Regions from separate parts of the Streptomyces sp. NPDC096012 genome, predicted to be linked through region 3. Evidence: riboswitches for the same ligand, from Rfam matches in the RefSeq annotation. Region 3 holds a riboswitch; each other region holds the start of a gene.
What was found. A riboswitch is a leader RNA that binds a small molecule or an ion and turns the genes downstream of it on or off. The one in region 3 is predicted to bind cobalamin.
Positions count from the first base shown of each region.

Region 1: another riboswitch for cobalamin. It lies ahead of ABVB68_RS31625 (CbtB domain-containing protein); the one in region 3 lies ahead of ABVB68_RS29110 (cobalamin biosynthesis protein).
Region 2: another riboswitch for cobalamin. It lies ahead of nicT (Nickel transporter NicT); the one in region 3 lies ahead of ABVB68_RS29110 (cobalamin biosynthesis protein).

Region 1 covers NZ_JBEOTD010000046.1:431-6,393, forward strand. The annotation lists gene ABVB68_RS31620 (enoyl-CoA hydratase/isomerase family protein) at 1-915, shown strand, start outside; cobalamin riboswitch at 1,052-1,198, shown strand; gene ABVB68_RS31625 (CbtB domain-containing protein) at 1,234-1,455, shown strand; gene ABVB68_RS31630 (CbtA family protein) at 1,477-2,229, shown strand; gene ABVB68_RS31635 (histidine phosphatase family protein) at 2,484-3,056, opposite strand; gene ABVB68_RS31640 (hypothetical protein) at 3,598-3,975, shown strand; gene ABVB68_RS31645 (NAD(+)/NADH kinase) at 4,065-5,138, opposite strand; gene ABVB68_RS31650 (hypothetical protein) at 5,302-5,472, opposite strand; gene ABVB68_RS31655 (CAP domain-containing protein) at 5,724-5,963, opposite strand, start outside.
Region 2 covers NZ_JBEOTD010000012.1:87,671-93,633, reverse strand. The annotation lists gene ABVB68_RS14885 (class I SAM-dependent methyltransferase) at 1-429, opposite strand, end outside; partial or broken gene ABVB68_RS14880 (IS256 family transposase) at 465-624, opposite strand; gene ABVB68_RS14875 (ArsR/SmtB family transcription factor) at 753-1,109, opposite strand; cobalamin riboswitch at 1,585-1,775, shown strand; gene nicT (Nickel transporter NicT) at 1,803-2,960, shown strand; gene ABVB68_RS14865 (glycosyltransferase family 2 protein) at 3,199-4,092, shown strand; gene ABVB68_RS14860 (AfsR/SARP family transcriptional regulator) at 4,528-5,963, shown strand, end outside.
Region 3 covers NZ_JBEOTD010000038.1:41,640-47,602, forward strand. The annotation lists gene cobN (cobaltochelatase subunit CobN) at 1-1,197, opposite strand, end outside; gene ABVB68_RS29105 (cobyric acid synthase) at 1,194-2,702, opposite strand; gene ABVB68_RS29110 (cobalamin biosynthesis protein) at 2,699-3,643, opposite strand; cobalamin riboswitch at 3,742-3,882, opposite strand; gene ABVB68_RS29115 (hypothetical protein) at 4,060-4,287, opposite strand; gene ABVB68_RS29120 (inorganic phosphate transporter) at 4,318-5,571, opposite strand; gene ABVB68_RS29125 (lysozyme) at 5,726-5,963, opposite strand, start outside.

The sequences.
Region 1 (5,963 bases), on a different contig from region 3:
CTCGTCACCGGTGCGGGCGAGCGCGGCCTGTGCGCGGGCGGCGACATCCGCGCCGTCCACGACGACGCCCGCGACGGCGACGGCTCCGCCGCGGCCGCCTTCTGGCGCGACGAATACCACCTCAACGCCCGCATCGCCCGCTACCCCAAACCGTACGTCGCCCTCATGGACGGCATCGTCATGGGCGGCGGCGTCGGCATCTCCGCGCACGGCAGCGTCAGGATCGTCACCGAACGCTCGCAGATCGCCATGCCCGAGACCGGCATCGGCTTCGTCCCCGACGTCGGCGGCACCCGTCTGCTCGGCCTGGCCCCCGGGGAGCTGGGCACCCACCTGGCGCTGACCGGCGCCCGGATCGGCGCCGGTGACACCCTGCTGTGCGGGCTCGCCGACCACTACGTACCGTCCGGCGCGCTGCGCCAACTCGTCGACGACCTTGCCGTGATGCCCGCACGGGACGCCGTCGCGCGCCACGCGCAGCCCCCGCCGCGGGGAGAGTCGGCCGGACGGCGGGAGTGGATCGACACCTGTTTCGCCGCCGGCACGGTCGAGGAGATCCTCGAACGGCTGCTCCTCCACGGCGGCCCGGAAGCGAAGGAGACCGCCGAGACCCTGCTGGCCAAATCGCCCACCGCCCTCAAGGTCACCCTGGCCGCGGTCCGCCGTGCCCGCCGGCTCGGAACGCTGGAGCGGGTCCTCGACCAGGAGTACCGCGTCTCCTGCGCCGCTCTGAGCACCCCCGACCTCGTGGAGGGCATCCGCGCGCAGGTCATCGACAAGGACCGCGAGCCGCGCTGGTCACCGGCCACCCTCGCCGAGGTGACCGACGCCGACGTCGCACGCTTCTTCGCTCCGCTCGGCGACCGGGAACTGGGGCTTGCCGGGCCCGGCACCGACCCGGAGGCGGGCCCCTGAACCGGGTCGCGGCCGGCGCCGGTAGCGACCGGATCCGGCCGCGCAGCTGTCCGTTCGGGCGGCACCGACCGGCCGTGCCCGGCGCCGCCAGCCGCCACGAGAGGAAGATCACGCCAGGTGGTGCGGTCTTGGCCCGCCACCCCTCGCGCGGTACGGTCTGTCCGATATCGACGACGGCGAGACGGAAGCCGGTGGGAATCCGGCACGGTCGCGCCACTGTGTGCGAGACGCCTTGGACGGCGTCTCGTGAGTCAGACCCGTGGCCGTCGTCCAGTGCACCACCGAGATGGGACGCGAACTCCCAGAGGAGGTCCTGCCATGGCGCAGACCGTCGCTCCGCCGTCCGCCGCCACACCCGCCGTTCCCGCCAAGCTGCCGCTGAAGGCGATAGCTCCCTGGGCGGCCTTCTTCGGCATCCTGATGCTGGTCCTGCTCTACTTCGTCGGCGCCGAGCAGGGCGCCACCTCCGTGTTCAGCGGCACGGACGTCCATGAGTGGGTGCACGACGCCCGCCATCTCCTCGGTTTCCCCTGTCACTGACCAGAGGGACGCCGCACACCCATGAACTCCGCAACGGTAAGAAACCTCCTCGTGCGGGGCATGCTCGCCGGCCTGGCCGCCGGCGTGCTCGCCCTGATCGCCGCCTACCTCCTCGGTGAACCGAGCGTCGACAAGGCGATCGGCTTCGAGGACGCCCACTCCCACGAGCACGAGATGGAAGTCGTCTCCCGCTCCCTGCAGTCCACCGCCGGCCTCGCCACCGGCGTGCTGATCTACGGGGTCGCCTTCGGCGGCATCGCCGCGCTCGCGTACTGCTTCGCGCTCGGACGCGTCGGGCGCTTCGGTCCGCGGGCGACCGCGCTGCTGCTTTCCGGCTGCGCGCTGCTCGCCGTGTACGTGGTCCCGTTCCTGAAGTACCCGGCCAATCCGCCGTCGGTCGGCGACCCCGACACCATCGGCAGGCGGACCACCCTGTACTTCCTGATGATGCTGCTCAGCGTCCTGCTGGCGGTCGCCGCCACCATCCTGGGCCGGCGCCTGGCGCCCAGCCTGGGCACCTGGTGGGCGACCGTGGCCGCGGTGGCCGCCTTCGCCGTCGTCATCGGGCTGGCCTACGCGTTCCTGCCGGTCGTCGACGAGGTGCCGAAGGGCTTCCCGGCCGGCCTGCTGTGGCGTTTCCGGCTGTCCGCGGTGGCCATCCAGGCGGTCCTGTGGGGAGGATTCGGGCTGCTCTTCGGCGAGTTGGCGGAACGGCGGCTGAATCCCAGGCCCGCGGCGGCGCCGGCCGGGGGGACGGTTCCCGCCTCGAACTGAACGCTTCCGCGACGCGAGAGGGCCTCCGGAACCGTCCGGGGGCCCTCGCACGTCCTGTCCGAGCGGCACGGCCACGGCACCCCGCCTTCGCGGTGCCCGGCACCCTCTCCCGGCGGACCGGCGGCGCGGTGCACCGAGGAAGCCGATCGCCCGCGGCGCCGCGCCGGCATCAACTGCTCGTCCGCCGACGGAATGTGACCTGGCGACACATGCGTGTGTCCCCCGTCCGCACCGCCTCAGCGCACCGGGGCGGACTACGGCGCGGCCAGTGGCCGGCCGAGCCGCAGATTCCAGCGTCCGGCCCGCCCGCTGAGTTCCGTGGCCGTCAACGGCTCCACGTCGAGCCGCCAGAACGCCGTCGGGGGCAGGCCGAGGACATGGACGACCGCGGCCCGTACGACCTCCGGCTCGACCACGGCGACCGTGCGCCCCTCCGTGTCCCGCGCGGTGTCCAGCCAGCGCCCGATCCGTTCGCACACCTCACGCACCGACTCCCCGCCGTGTGCCGCCCAGCCGGGGTCGGCGAGCCAGCGGACCACCGCCTCCGGCTCGGCGGCCGTCACCTCGCCGAGGGTGCGGCCCCGCCAGCGGCCCATGTCCAGCGGCGCCAACTCCGGTGCCTCGGCGGCATCGAGGCCGAGCGCCACCGCCGTGTCCCGGCAGCGCGGGCTGGCGGAGGCCAGTACACGGGCGGGTGCGCGCAGCGACCCGGCCGCGGAGCGGGCCAGGGCCGCCCCGGTGTCGTCGACCGAGTCGCCGTCGTAGAAGCGGGCCTGCCGCAGCGACGGGCTCGTCGCGGGCGAGACGAAGGTGACGCGGCTGGTCATGCGGGCGCTCCCCCCGGACGGTGTCCGATCCGGCCCACAGGGCCGGCCACGAGGCCGAGGGCGCGGCCCAAGCGGCCCTGAGCCGCGCCGGGTTCACTGCGGAAGAGGCGCTCGCACCGCAAGCGGTGCAGGCAGTGGAGGCCCTGGACGCAGCGGACGGAGTACAGGCAACGCGAGCAGCGCAAGCGGCGCCGTGGGCGCGACTCGGCGTGTGCGCAGGTCTTTCCGGCGGCCGGTCGCCGAGCCATGGGGCCACCTCCTCGTCCCGTCCCGCTCCGGCCGCGAACCTAACATCCGCCGAACCCGTGCCCGCTGCCACCCGGCGGAGCCGGCGTCGGCTCGGGGCGCCCGGTGGCACACCGGTCCGAGCGCCGGGCCGGGACGGCCACGGCCGGGGAGCGGACGTACGCCCGCTCCCCGCCCTCCGCACGGCTTCAGGAGCCGGGGAGTTCCGCACGGACCGCGGAAGCGCCGGCGACGCCGACTCCGGACGGATCGGGGGCGGTCACTCCGCCCACCGCCGCGCCTCGCGGCCCTCGCGTTGGGCGGCCAGACCGAGACCAGCTCCGTTCCGATTCCCGCCGACCGCGTCGACGGATTCGACGAGGCGTACTGCGCGCGTCCGGAGCGGCTGCTCGATCCGGCCGCACGCCGGTCCTGTCCGGCGTGGAGCCTCGTCGCCCCCGACCTGGAGCGGCGGTCCACCGAACGGCTGCGCCGCGACCTCGACTCCGGCACGGGGCACGAACGGTACGGCCGTCTGCGCGGGCAGCTCTTCCTGGACGGTCCGCTCGTCCTCGTACGGGTCCTGCCCCGAGCGCCGGCCGGGGGGACGGGGTCGGCGGCACGTCAGCGGTTGCGGCGGCACATGAGTGGGCACTCCCCCCGGGCGACGGTTGCGGTGGCGCATCGACGGTGACGACCCCATGTCAACGGGCGCCACGGCACACCGACGGGGACGGCCCCGTCGACGGTGACGGCGCCGCCGTACCAGGGATCTGGCCGGACTCAGGAGCGTCGTGAGGGGTCCTCGGGCGCCGTGGGCAGCGCGAGGTGTTCGAGGTCGCCGGGCGGGGGAGTGGTCACCGGCCACAGCGGGGCGGCGCTTCCGTCGGCGAGCGCGGCCGGCGCGTCGGTCAGGTTCATGCGTTCCCGCAGCCGGGCGTAGAAGTCCATCGGGCCGAGCCGGACCGCCTTCAGCCGGCGGGGAGCGGCGTACACGCCGATCCAGTCACCGGGGCTCAGCACACCCCGCAACTGGCCGTCGACGCTGACGGCGGCCTGACCCGACCGTTCGAGCACCCGCAGCGCGATCGGCTCGTCGGGGGCGGCGACGACCGAGCGGTTGAACACCATGTGCGGCGCGACCGGCGTGAAGAGCAGACCTTCCGCACGGGGCGAGACGATCGGACCGCCGGCGGCGAAGCTGTACGCGGTGGAGCCCGTCGGCGTGGCCACCAGCAGCGCGTCGGCGGAGTAGCTGGCGAGGAGCCGGCCGGCCAGATAGACCCCGACCGACACCTGCCGGTCCCGGGCCAGCTTCTCCAGCACGACGTCGTTCAGCGCGAAGACGTTCAGCGCGACGCCCCAGTCACCGCTCGCGTCGCAGTCCGTCCGGACCCGCGGCGGCGGCAGCAGCGGACCGCGGCCGTACTGCAGCAGCGCCTCCATCTGCGCGGGCACCTCCAGCCGGCAGGATGCCCGCATGGTCAGGAGCATCCGACTCTCGACGGTGATCCGTTCCTCCCGGACCGCGTCCAGCGCCTCGCGCACCGCGGTGACCGGCACCTCGGTCAGGAAACCGACCCGGCCGAGGTCGACACCGAGCACCAGGATGTCGCTCGCGGCCGCCAGCCGGGCACCGCGCAGGAAGGTGCCGTCGCCGCCGAGGGTGACGATGAGGTCCGGATCGCCCGCGGTGTCCATCTCCTCGCGGGCGCTGTGCCGCTCGCCCTCCTGCCACACGTCGATGTCGGTACATCCCACGGCGTTCCCGGCACACCAATCGCGCACGGCCCGGGCGGCGGTCACCGCCTCCGCACGTCCGCCATGCACGACCAGGCCGACACGGTTCACGGTCATAGCCGCCTCCCAGCCGTCTTGCCTCACCTACGGCCATCCTCGCCGCGGAGCGGGCCGGTCAGGAACACGCCACGCCGCCCGGCATGCGGGGCCGGGATCGGCCGGAGCGCGCCGCGACGCCGAGTGACCGCGCGGCCGCGCCCTCGGCCCGGATCCCGGTGGATCACGAAGGGCCCCCGGGGGATGCTGGTAGGTCGCCGGGGTCGCCGGGGTCGCCGGGGTCGCCGGGGTCGCCGGGGTCGCCGGGGTCGCCGGGGTCGCCGGGGTCGCCGGGGCCGCCGGGGCCGCCGAGGTCGCCGAGGTCGCCGGGGGCGGATCGCCCGGTCCGCGGCATCCGGCAGATCGCCGATCCCTGTGGACCGCGGGGCCCTCACCTCCGGCGGATCGCCGATCCCTGCGGATCGCGGGACCCTCACCTCCGGCGGATCGCCGATCCCTGCGGATCGCGGGGCCCTCACCTCCGCGGATGTCCGAGCCCCGCATCCGGCGGAGTGCCGGGGCGGCCTCCTGGCCGACGGCCGGTCACCGGGGCGGCCTCCTCGCCGACCGTCGGTCACCGGGGCGTGGCGGCCTCGCCGACCGTCGTCACCTGGGCGTGCCGAAGTCCTGGGTCCAGTAGCTGTTGGGCTGTGCGAGACCGACGCCGATCTCCTTGAACGAGCAGTTGAGGATGTTGGCCCGGTGGCCGGGGCTGGACATCCAGCCCGCCATGACCTGTTCCGCCGTGGCGTAGCCGTAGGCGACGTTCTCCCCGTAGCTGCTCCAGGTGTAACCGGCCCGCGTGATGCGGTCGCCCGGGGCCGACCCGTCGGACCCGGTGTGCGA
Region 2 (5,963 bases), on a different contig from region 3:
GTCGTCCTGCAGCAGAAGATCGCTGATGTAGAGGACTCCGCCGGGCTTGAGGATGCGGTTCAGCTCGGCGATCAACCGGTGCTGGGCTTCATCGCCGGGAATGCAGGTCAGCACGGCGAAGAGCAGGACTGCGTCGAAGCCTGCGTCTGGGCAGGGCGAGGCCGGTGGTGCATCGAGGGCGGCGAAACGCATGGTGGGGTGCAGGCTGCGCGCCCGACTGATCATGGCCGGTGAGGCGTCGACGCCCGTGAGGTCGCCGAAGCCGCGCTGTTCGAGCTCCTTCATGATGCGGCCGTAGCCGCATCCGTAGTCGAGGATCGCGGCGTGCCTGCTGATCCCGTCGAGCCAGGGCAGATGGAGTGGGTGGGTGAAGGTCTTGGTGGCCGCGGCGGCATCCCAGTAGGGAACCTGGCTGTCGAGGTCGGACATGGCAGATGCCTCTCTGGGTGCTTGGCTGAAGCCGGTCATGCTGCCAGGGCGGCGGGGCGTTCGACGAGCTGGCCGCGCTCGAAGTGGGCTCCGGCACGGACGAGCGACGAGGTGCGGGGCGTTCACGGCCCGCCACCGCTGCTGGGCGGACCCGACGCGCTTGAAGACCATGGCCAGGGCGGCGGTGCGGGAGCCGGCGGAACTGCTCCAGCGCGGGCACGAAGTCGCCGGAGGACAGTCCGTGCAGGTAGAGGGCTTCAGCCTCCAGCGCGGCGGCCGGCATTGTAGACGTCGCGGGCCGCCGGCTGGCCGCGGCCTTGCCGTCAGCCGGGTGGGCCGCAGTGGCTCAGCAGGGCGCGGACCGGTCCGTCGACGAGCCGGTAGCGCACGACGCGGCCGTGTTTCTGGCCCTCCACGATGCCCGCGGTGCGCAGCAGGCGCAGCGCCTGGGAGACGGCCGTGTCCCGCATGCCCGTGGCGAGGGCGAGGTCGGTGACCGCGATGGGGCCGGCCGCGTGCAGCGCGAGCAGGAGTGACAGGCGTCCGGGGTCGGAGAGCAGCGAGAAGCGGTGCGCCCAGGCCCGTACCCGCTCCGGCTCGCCGACGGCGGCGATGGCGTCACAGACCCGATGTCCGTCGATGGTGCGCTGCCCGGCACGTTCCGCGGGGACCAGATGCATGGCCGCATCTTCGCAGGATCCCGCCTCCGTGGCTGCACGGCGGCCCACATCCGCCGACTGCCGTCCTCCTCCGCCGCCGTGTGCTCAGTCGTCCTGTCCCTCCGCTGTCCGCCACCGTGTGCTCGGTCGCCGTGTCCGTCCTCCGCCGTCACCGTGTGCTCAGTCGTCCTGTCCGTCCGCCGGCCGTCACCGTGTGCTCGGTGGCCGTCACCGTGTGCTCGGTGGCCACGACCGCCCGTCTGCCGTCCCAGTCATCCGTCTGCCGTCCCGGCCGTCCGTCCGCCGTCCCCGCTCTGCCCTCCCCGCCATCCGTCTGCCGTCCCGGCCGTCCGCCTGCCGTCCCCGCTCTGCCCTCCCCGCCATCCGTCTGCGGTCCCGCTCTGTCGTCCCGCTCTGTCGTCCCGGTCTGCCGTCCCATCTGTCGAGTCGTCATATCTGCTCAGCTGTGCAGCCTTGCAGCTGTCACCGTCGCCTCCTAGGGTGATCAGGCCGTGGTGTTCGGGAAGACCGGTGACGGCCCCTCAGGGGCCCAGGCCGGAGCGGCCCTCGCCACTGTGATCGGGAAGTTCCCGCCCCCTACGGACGCCACTGGCCACACAGCCGGGAAGGCAGGGGCGGGCGCGTCGACCCGTCAGCCAGGAGACCGGCCACGGCATCACGAAGCTGATCCACGAGGTGCTGGAGCGTGACCGTATGACCGTGTCCGAAGGCGTGCCCGAAGGTGTGTCCGGAGGTGTGTCGGGAGGTGTCCCCGACGGCGGGCCGGGAGCCGGCGCCGCGGTGTCCTTCCGCTGGCGCCGTGAGGACACCGTCCGCACCGCCGGGCTCCTCGCCGTGATCGTCGCCCTGCACGTGGCCGCGTTCGGCATCCTGTTCCTGCTGGTGATACCGCAGCACTACGAGGTCGGCACCAAGGCGTTCGGCGTCGGCCTGGGTGTCACGGCGTACACGCTCGGCATGCGGCACGCCTTCGACGCGGACCACATCGCGGCGATCGACAACACCACCCGCAAGCTGATGGCCGACGGCAAGCGGCCGGTGTCGGTGGGCTTCTGGTTCGCGCTGGGGCACTCCAGCGTGGTGGTCGTCATGGCCGCGCTGGTCGCCGGCGGCGCCAAGCTGGCCGGCACCCTGATGAACGACGGATCCCGCACCCACCAGGTCCTCGGCACCGTCGGCACCACCGTCTCCGGCGGCTTCCTGTACCTCATCGCCGCCCTCAACCTCGCCGCGCTCTTCGGCATCGTGCGCGTCTTCAGGGCGATGCGCGCCGGCCGCTACGACGAGGCGGAGCTGGAGGCCCACCTCGACTCGCGCGGCTTCATGAACCGTCTGCTGGGCCGGCTCACCAGGTCCATCCGGCGCCCGGGGCAGATGTTCCCGCTGGGCTTCCTCTTCGGCATCGGCTTCGACACCACGACGGAGGTCCTGCTGCTCGCCCTGGCCGGCAACGGTGCCGCCGCCGGACTCCCGTGGTACGCCGTGCTGTGCCTGCCGCTGCTGTTCGCGGCCGGCATGAGCCTGTTCGACACCCTCGACGGCACGTTCATGAACTTCGCCTACCAGTGGGCCTTCTCCAACCCGGTGCGGAAGGTGTTCTACAACCTCACCATCACCGGCCTGTCCATCGCCGTGGCCTTCTTCGTCGGCACGATCGAACTGGTCGGCGTCCTGCACGACAAACTCGGTCTGCACGACGGCGTCACGGACTGGATCGCGGCCCTGGACCTGGACAACGTCGGCTACGTCATCGTCGGTCTGTTCGTGGTCGTCTGGGCCGTCGCCATCGCCTACTGGCGTCTCGGCAGGGTCGAGGAACGGTGGACGGCCCGCGCCGCCGACGGGAGCTGAAGGGTGCCGCCGGCCGGGCGCCACGGCCGGCACACCGGCCGTGGCCGACCTGTGTGGCACGCCGCTCCCGGCGGTTCCCGAGCCTGAGGGCCCTCGGCCATGCACAAAAGCGGAGCAAAGGTGCGGCAAAGTGAACCGGAGTCCGATGAACTCGGCGGGCTGAGGCAACATCTTGGTGAACGGCAGGCACCGCGCGGTCGAGGCGTGGTGCCGCCGCCGGCCGGACGGGGTGAGGGACGTGGTGGAGCCGAGGATCGCCGTCGCCGTGGTGACCATGGGCAACCGGCCCGCCGAGGTCGACGCCCTGCTGGAGTCCGTGGCCAAGCAGGACCTCGCCCCGGCCCGCATCGTGATCGTCGGCAACGGCTGCCGGCTGCCCGAGTTCGCGCGCCGGCTGTCCCTGCCCGGCGAGGTCACCACCGTCGACGTGGCGGAGAACCTCGGCTGCCCGGGTGGCCGTAACGTCGCCCTGTCCCGGCTGCGGGAGTTCGGGGACGTCGACGTCGTGGTGGAACTGGACGACGACGGGCTGCTCGTCGACGCCGACGTCCTGCGGCGGGTACGGGACCTGTACGCCGCCGAGCCCCGCCTCGGCATCGTCGGCTTCCGCATCGCCGACGAGCACGGCGAGACGCAGCAGCGGCACGTGCCCCGGCTGGGGAAGCCGGATCCGATGCGCGGGGGGTACGTCACCGGGTTCCTCGGCGGCGGGCACGCCCTGTGCATGGCGATGCTGGCCGAGACCGGGGACTGGCCCGCCGAGTTCTTCTTCGCGCACGAGGAGACCGACCTGGCCTGGCGGGCCGCCGACGCCGGCTGGGCCATCCGCTACGTCCCCGAGCTGCTGCTCCGGCATCCCAAGACCTCACCGGCCCGGCACGCCGTCTACTACCGGGTCAACGCCCGCAACCGCGTCTGGCTCGTGCGGCGCCGGCTGCCCCTGCCGCTTGTCCCGCTGCACCTGGGGGTGTGGACGCTGCTCACGCTGGCCCGTACCCGCTCGGCGGCCGGGCTGAGGGCGTGGTTCGGCGGGTTCCTGGAGGGGGTGCGCGAGCCGGCCGGCGAACGGCGGCCGATGCGCTGGCGCACGGTGTGGCGGCTCACCCGGCTGGGACGTCCGCCGGTGATCTGAGCGGTGCGGTGCGCGGGGCCGTCACGGCTCTGCGGCCGGACAGGAGGAACGGGACGGAGCCCCGGTCGTTCACCTCCGCCGACCGGGGCCCCTCTGTGTCCCCGGATCCAGCCTGCGGCGACACTCCCCCGAGTTACGCGACTTACGCGCGCGCCGTCGGACCGGATCCGATGAAATGATCACATCAGGACTCGCCAACGGATCGCTAACATGTGGCCAACGGTTCGTCGGCGGGTAGGAGGCCGGATGGCCGGAAGTCGCCCGGTGGCACCGGAACAGGCCGTGGGACAGGCGGTTTCGCAGCCCGAGCGGTCGACGGAAGGTGGCGGGAAACCGCTGCGACAGGGCGGGATCCCGCCAAAGAGCGACGGGCACGGGCCCGGCGTCCAAGCACGGCCGGTGACGGCCGCACAGGGAAGGCAGTGAGGCGGCGAGATGCGGCGGTACGAGCTGCGGTTCGGACTGCTGGGACCGCCGGTCCTCTACGACCGACCGCCGTACGGTATCTCGGACAACACCGTCCACGTCCCCGACGACCACCCCGACGACGGCGTCCGTTCCATCGGCAGCCCCAAGGTGCGCGCCCTGCTCGCCGCACTGCTGCTGGAACCCGGCCGCGTCGTGTCGGTCGAGTCGCTGAAGGACGCCCTGTGGGGCGGGATGCCGCCCGTCTCCGCCCAGGCCTCCCTGCACAACCACGTCACCCGGCTGCGCCGCCTGCTGGACGACCCCGACCGGCTCAGGGCCGTACCCCCGGGATATCTCCTGCGCGTCGACCACGGCGAGCTGGACGTGCACGTCTTCGACGCGCGGGTCGGCGAGGCGCGCGGGGCGCACGCCGCGCGGCAGTGGCCGGCCGTCGTACGCGCCTGTACGTCCGCGCTCGCGCTGTGGCGCGGCACCCCGCTCAGCGGACTTCCCGCCGACCTCGGCGGCTACGCCCTGGTGCAGCGCCTGGAGGAGGCGCGGCTGCTGCTGTTGGAGTGGTGCTACGACGCCGAACTCGCCCTGGGCGGCGCCCGTGTGGCCGCGCTCGTCCCCGAACTGGCCGCGCTCGTCGCCGAGTATCCGCTGCGCGAGGCCTACCACCGCCAGCTCATGCTCGCCCTGCACCGCACCGGCCGGCAGGCCGAGGCCCTGGCCGTCCACCGCGACCTGCGGGCCCGCCTGGTGGACGAACTCGGTGTCGAGCCCGGCCCGGCCGTCCGCGAAGCGCATGCCGAGGTACTGCGTGGGAGCGGCGAGGAGCGGCGGCGGAACGAGGGTGGCGGTGACCGGCGGCGCGTCACGAAGGACGCGGAACGGCCGGCGCCGGACGGCCGGTCGGGCGCGGCCGGTGCCGAGTCGCCCCCCGCCTCGCCGCGTGAAGCCGGCTCCGCCGTACGGCAGACCCCGCGCCCGGCCCAGCTGCCGGCTCCTCCGGCGCACTTCACCGGTCGCGCGGAAGTGCGCCGGGAGCTGCGCGGGGCGCTGACCGGGTCACCCCCGCCTGCCCTCACCGTCGCCGTGATCAGCGGTATGGCGGGCGTCGGCAAGAGCGCGTTGGCCCTGCATGTGGCGCATGAACTGCGGGAACGTTTCACTGACGGTCAGCTCTACGTCAATCTGCACGGCGCCACCCCCGGCATGCCCCCGCTCACCGCCGCGCAGGCACTCGCGGCACTGCTCCGAGACCTCGGGACCGAACCGCGCAACATCCCCGAACACCCGGACGCCGCCTCGGCGTTGCTGCGCTCACTGCTGGCGCCCGCGCGCCTACTGCTGGTGCTGGACGACGCGGCCAACGCGGCCCAGGTGCGGCCGCTGCTGCCGGCCGGGCCGGGCTGTGCCGTGATCGTCACCAGTCGTTCGCCGCTGACCGCCCTCGACGG
Region 3 (5,963 bases):
CTCGGTGAGCCACTCGACGTCGTGGCCGCCCGCCGCGATCAGCCGGTGGATCAACTCGTCCCCGTTGTCGGGGTATTCGCTGAGGCCGTAGCCCGCCTCCCGGAGCGCGTCCAGGACGCGCACCGCCGAGGCGGGGGTGTCCAGGCCGACCGCGTTGCCGACGCGCGAGTGCTTGGTCGGGTACGCGGTGAACACGAGCGCCAGCTTCTTGTCCGCGTTCGCCTTGTGCGCCAGCCGGGCGTGCCGTACGGCGATGCCGGCCACCCGCCCGGCCCGCTCGGGGTCGGCGACGTACACCGGCACGTCGTCCGGACCCTGCTCCTTGAAGGAGAACGGCACCGTGATCAGGCGTCCGTCGAACTCCGGGATCGCGACCTGCATCGCCGCGTCCATCGGGGAGAGCGCGGCGTCCGACTCGTCCCAGGCGCTCCGGGACGAGGTCAGGCACAGGCCCTGCAGCACCGGCACGTCGAGGTCGGCGAGCGCCCCGACGTCCCAGGCCTCCTCGTCGCCGCCGGCCGAGGCCTGCGAGGCGTGCGTGCCGCCCGCGGCGAGCACGGTGGCGATCAGGGCGTCGGTCCGGCCGAGGATCTCGTACAGCCCGGCGTCCGCGCCGCGCAGCGAACCGCAGTACACCGGCAGGGCGTTGGCGCCGTGCGCCTCGATCGCCTCGCACAGCGTGTCGACGAAGGCGGTGTTGCCGCTCAGCTCGTGGGCCCGGTAGAAGAGCACGCCCACGGTGGGGCGGCCGGCCCGGGCCTCGTACGCGCCGTGCACCCCGAACTCCGGCATCGCGCAGGGCTCCTCGAAGCCCTCGCCGGTGAGCAGCACGGTGTCCGACAGGAACCGGGCCAGCTCGGTCAGGTTCGCGGGGCCGCCCTCGACCAGGTACCTCAGTGCCTCCGCCACGACACCGGCCGGCACGGACGACTCGGCCATCAGCTCGGCGTCCGGCACCGCCTCACCGCCCAGCAGCACGGTCGGCACGCCGGACGCCTTCAGCGCGGCCAGCCCGTCCTCCCACGCCCGCTTGCCGCCCAGCAGCCGTACGACGGCGATGTCGGCGCCCTCGAGGAGGCCCGGCAGCTCACCGGGGACGTCCACCCGGGTCGGGTTCCCGATCCGGTACCCGGCGCCGGAGGCACGGGCCGCCAGCAGATCGGTGTCGGCGGTCGACAACAACAACACTGTGCTCATGCGGGCGCTCCCGGTGGGATGAAAGGCAGTCCTTGCGGCGCGCCGGACTCGATGAGCCGCCAGAGCGCGTCCGTGTCCGCGTGCTGTTCGATCAGGTCGCCGAGCCGGTCGAGCTGCTCCTCGCGCAGCGCGGCGAAGGATGTGTCCGGGGCCGGCACGAAGCGGCGGCCCGCGGCGGCGGCGACCTCGCGCAGGAAGGCCCGCCGGAAACCGTCCGACTCCAGGGAGCCGTGCCAGTGCGTGCCCCACGTCTGGCCGACCCGGCAGCCGTCCAGGAAGGGGGCGCCGCCGGTCACCTCGGCGACCCCGTGATGGATCTCGTACCCCTCGACCTGCTCGCCGAGGGCCTCGCCGACGGGCCGGGCGAGGGTCTTCCCGCGGGCGAACCGCACCCGTACCGGAAGCAGGCCGAGACCGCCGACCTCGCCGGCCCGGGACTCCACGTCGTCCTCGATGTGCTCCCCGAGCACCTGGAATCCGCCGCAGACGCCGAGGATCGGCCGGTGCTCGGCGGCCCTGCGGGCGAGGGCGTCCGCCAGCCCCCGCTCCCGCAGCCACCGCAGCGCCCGTACGGTCCCGCGCGTGCCCGGGACCACCACGAGGTCGGCGTCCGCCAGTTCCTCCGGCCGGTCCACGAACCGCACCACGACACCCGGTTCGGCCGCCAGCGCGTCCACGTCCGTGAAGTTGGACATCAGCGGGACCGCGCACACCGCGACCCGCAGCACGTCCTCGCCGACCGGCGGGGCGACGGCGGACTCCCGCACGGTGCCCCGCAACGACACCCGCAGCCCGTCCTCCTCGTCGATGCCGAGGCCGTGCCGGAACGGCAGGACGCCGTACGTGTGCCGCCCGGTCAGCCCGTGCAGCATGTCGAGGCCGGGCCGGAGCAGGGAGACGTCGCCGCGGAACTTGTTCACCAGGAACCCGGCGACCAGTTCCTGGTCCTCCGGCGAGAGCAGGGCGACGGTCCCGAAGAAGGAGGCGAAGACACCACCGCGGTCGATGTCGCCGACGACGAGCACGGGCAGCCGCGCACTGCGGGCGATGCCCATGTTGACGATGTCGGTCCGCCGCAGGTTGATCTCGGCCGGGCTCCCCGCCCCCTCACAGATCACCGCGTCATACGTGCCCCGCAACTCGGCCAGGCAGTCCAGCACCGTGCCCAGCAGCCGCTGTTGCCGGCCACCGTGGTAGCCGCGCGCGCTCATCTCGCCCACCGGCCTGCCCATCAGCACCACTTGACTGCTCTGCTCGCCACCGGGCTTGAGCAGCACCGGGTTCATCAGCGCGGTCGGCTCGACCCGGCACGCCTGGGCCTGCATGGCCTGCGCCCGCCCGATCTCCGCGCCCTCCCGCGTGACGAACGAGTTGAGCGACATGTTCTGCGCCTTGAACGGCGCCACCTTCACGCCCCGGCGCACCAGCCAGCGGCAGATGCCGGCCGTCACGACGCTCTTGCCGGCGTCGGAGGTGGTGCCGGCGACGAGGAGACCCCCGCTCACTTCCCACGTCCCTTCACGAGTCGGCGCGCGGCGACCGTGGCGCCGAGCGCGAGCAGGCCGACGCGGCGGGACAGCCGTACCGCCCGGTCGATGTCGGTGACCCGCACGGCGCGCCCGGTCCGTCCGTTGAGCACGGGGCGGTGCTCGATCCGGCCGCCGTAGGACAGCGTCCCGCCCAGGCGCACCCCGAGGGCACCCGCGAACGAGGCCTCCACGGGCCCGGCGTTGGGGCTCGGGTGCCGGTGCGCGTCGGCCTTCCAGGCGCGCAGGGCGCCGCGGGGATCGGGCCCGGCCGCCGCGGTGAGCACGGCGGTCAGCCGGGCCCCCGGCCAGCCGGCGAGGTCGTCCAGCCGGGCGGACGCCCAGCCGAAGCGCCGCAGGCGGGCCGACTTGTGGCCCACCATGGCGTCGAGGGTGTTGACCGCCCGGAAGCCGAGCAGGCCCGGCACGCCGCCCACGGCACCCCACACCAGCGCGCCCACGACGGCGTCCGAGGTGTTCTCGGCGACCGACTCGACCACGGCCCGGGCGATCCCGTCGGCGTCCAGCGCCTGCGGGTCCCGGCCGCACAGATGGGGCAGCCGCGCCCGGGCCGCCTCGACGTCGCCGGCCCGCAGGGCACGCCCGATCAGGTCGGCCTCCCGGGCGAGCGAGGTACCGCCGACGACGGCCCAGGTGGCGGCGGCGGTCAGCGCGACGGACGCGACGGGGGAGGGGCGAACGGCGCGTGCCGCCACGGCCCCGAGAGCGACGGCGCCACCGGCGCACACGGCGGTGTGCAGCGCGCCCCAGCCGCGGTGGTCGTGCCACAACGCGCCTTCCACGGCCGTGGCCGCGCGCCCGAACACGGCGACCGGGTGCCCGCGGCGCGGATCGCCGAGGAGCAGGTCACCGAGAAGGCCGGCGGCGGCGCCGTACGCGTAGCAGCGATCGGCACCCATCGGCTCAGCCGGCCGTGGGCACAGGAGCGGGCCTGGTACTGGTCCTTCGGCAGCCGAGCATGGCGATATGGGTCCTCACTCAGGGTGTCCGCGCCCTGGTTCGACGAGATCCGGCGGTGAGAGTTCCTGGCTCCCGGGGTTCTTCCCCGGTGACAGTGGCGGGACCGCGCCGGATTCGCACCGGCTTCCTCTCTTGCCGCCGTACATGGCCCGGGCAGTCCACCACGTGTCCGGAAGGGCCGTCAACCTGCCTTTGACCTGCGCGGGGAGAGTGTGCCCATCCCCACACCGCGGGGCGCCCGAGCATGCCGAAAGGCTCCCCTCCGCCACAACTGGAGGGGAGCCTCGGTGCGTTCGGCCGTGCGCCGGCCACGGTGGTCCTGCCGCGGTGGTCCGGCCGGGCCGGTACGCGACGGTCAGGCCTTGGCCACGATCAGGTAGATGCCGTACGCCACCGCCGCCGCGCAGGCCGCGAAGCAGACGTAGGCGCCGGTGACGGCCGCAGTGGCCGAGCCGCCCTGGGCCGCGGCCTTCTCGCGCCGCGTCAGGCCGTTGATGCCGAGGGTGAACAGGGCGACCAGACCCACCGTGAACACGAGGCTGGTGCCGAAGACGGAGCCGAGAGCCGCCCAGTCGATCTTCATGATTCTTCCTTCAGTACCGGGTGCTCGGGGTCAGACCCTGGCGGCCGGCGGGGTCGCCGGGGCGGCGGGCTTGGGATCGGCGGTCTGCTGCGGGAAGGCGAGGGCGGGATCCTCGGCCAGCACACCCGCCGGGGGCGGGATCACGGCGGCGATGGCGGCCGTCACCACGCCGGCCGGCTCCTCGGCCCCGGGGGCGACGTTGGTGTGGTCGACGACCTCGCGACGGGAGATCTTCCAGATGGTGGCGCTCGCGGCGACCAGGAAGACGGCGACGGCGGCGGTGCCCCAGTCACCCAGGTTCGTGACGGACTCGGCGCCCGCGCCGACCAGCGCGGCGGCCGGAAGGGTCAGGACCCAGGCGACGGCCATGCGGGTGGCGGTGGACCAGCGGACCACACCGCCCTTGCGGCCCAGACCGGCGCCCATCACCGAGCCGGAGACGACGTGGGTGGTGGACAGGGAGAAGCCGAGGTGGGAGGAGGCCAGGATGGCGGTCGCGGCACTGGTCTGGGCCGCGAAGCCCTGGCGCGGCTCCAGGTCGGTCAGGCCCTTGCCCATGGTGCGGATGATGCGCCAGCCGCCGATGTAGGTGCCGAGCGCGATCGCCAGGCCCGCGGAGAGGATGACCCAGGTGGGAGGGTTCGAGCCGGGGGCGATGGAGCCGCCCGCGATCAGCGCGAGCGTGATGATGCCCATCGTCTTCTGGGCGTCGTTGGTGCCGTGGGCGAGGGAGACCAGGCCCGCGGAGGCGATCTGGCCGGCGCGGTAGCCCTTGCGGGTGGCCTCGCCCTCGGCCTTGCCGCCGATGCCGTAGGAGAAGCGGGTGGCCAGCATGGCCGCGACGCCCGCCACGATCGGCGCGGCGACCGCCGGCAGCAGCACCTTGGTGACCAGGGCGTCACCGTGCACGGCACCGAGGCCCGCGGAGGCGACGGTGGCGCCGATCAGACCGCCCATCAGGGCGTGGGAGGAGCTGGAGGGGAGGCCCACCAGCCAGGTCACCAGGTTCCAGAGGATCGCGCCGACCAGGGCGGCGAAGATGACCTCGGGACGGATGCCGGTCTCGTCGACGAGACCCTTGGAGATCGTGTTGGCGACCTCCACCGAGAGGAAGGCGCCCACCAGGTTGAGGGCGGCGGACATGGCCACTGCGATCTTGGGCTTCAGGGCGCCTGTGGAGATGGTGGTGGCCATCGCGTTCGCTGTGTCGTGGAAACCGTTCGTGAAATCGAACGCAAGTGCGGTTATCACCACAATCGCGAGGATCAGCGAGAAGCTTTCCATTTACCCAGGCAATCGTTCGAGGTCGTTGGCTGCTCGAACGTAGGCAACCTGGGTGAACGGAAGATGAACTGGGGCAGGACTGGTGGTGTCCGTGATGACGACTTGCGGTTCCGTCCGCCGTGATCCTGTTCTCGGCGGCCCAGGCGCGCCTTGGTCACCGGGCTCGCGCGAGGGCCTGCAGCCGGGCCGCCGACCCGTTGAAGAGATTTTGGTCACCCGGCAGTCTGCCCTTGCTGGCGTACTGCCAGAACGTCCAGTACCGCCAGCCGCCCGGCAGCTTCCCCGCGGCCGAGGCGCCGTGCCGGGCGATCCACAGGGCGTGGGAGGAGGAGAAGGCGCGGCTGTTGCCGGTGCAGAGCTTCCACCACTGGGTCGTCGTGTAGATCACCGGG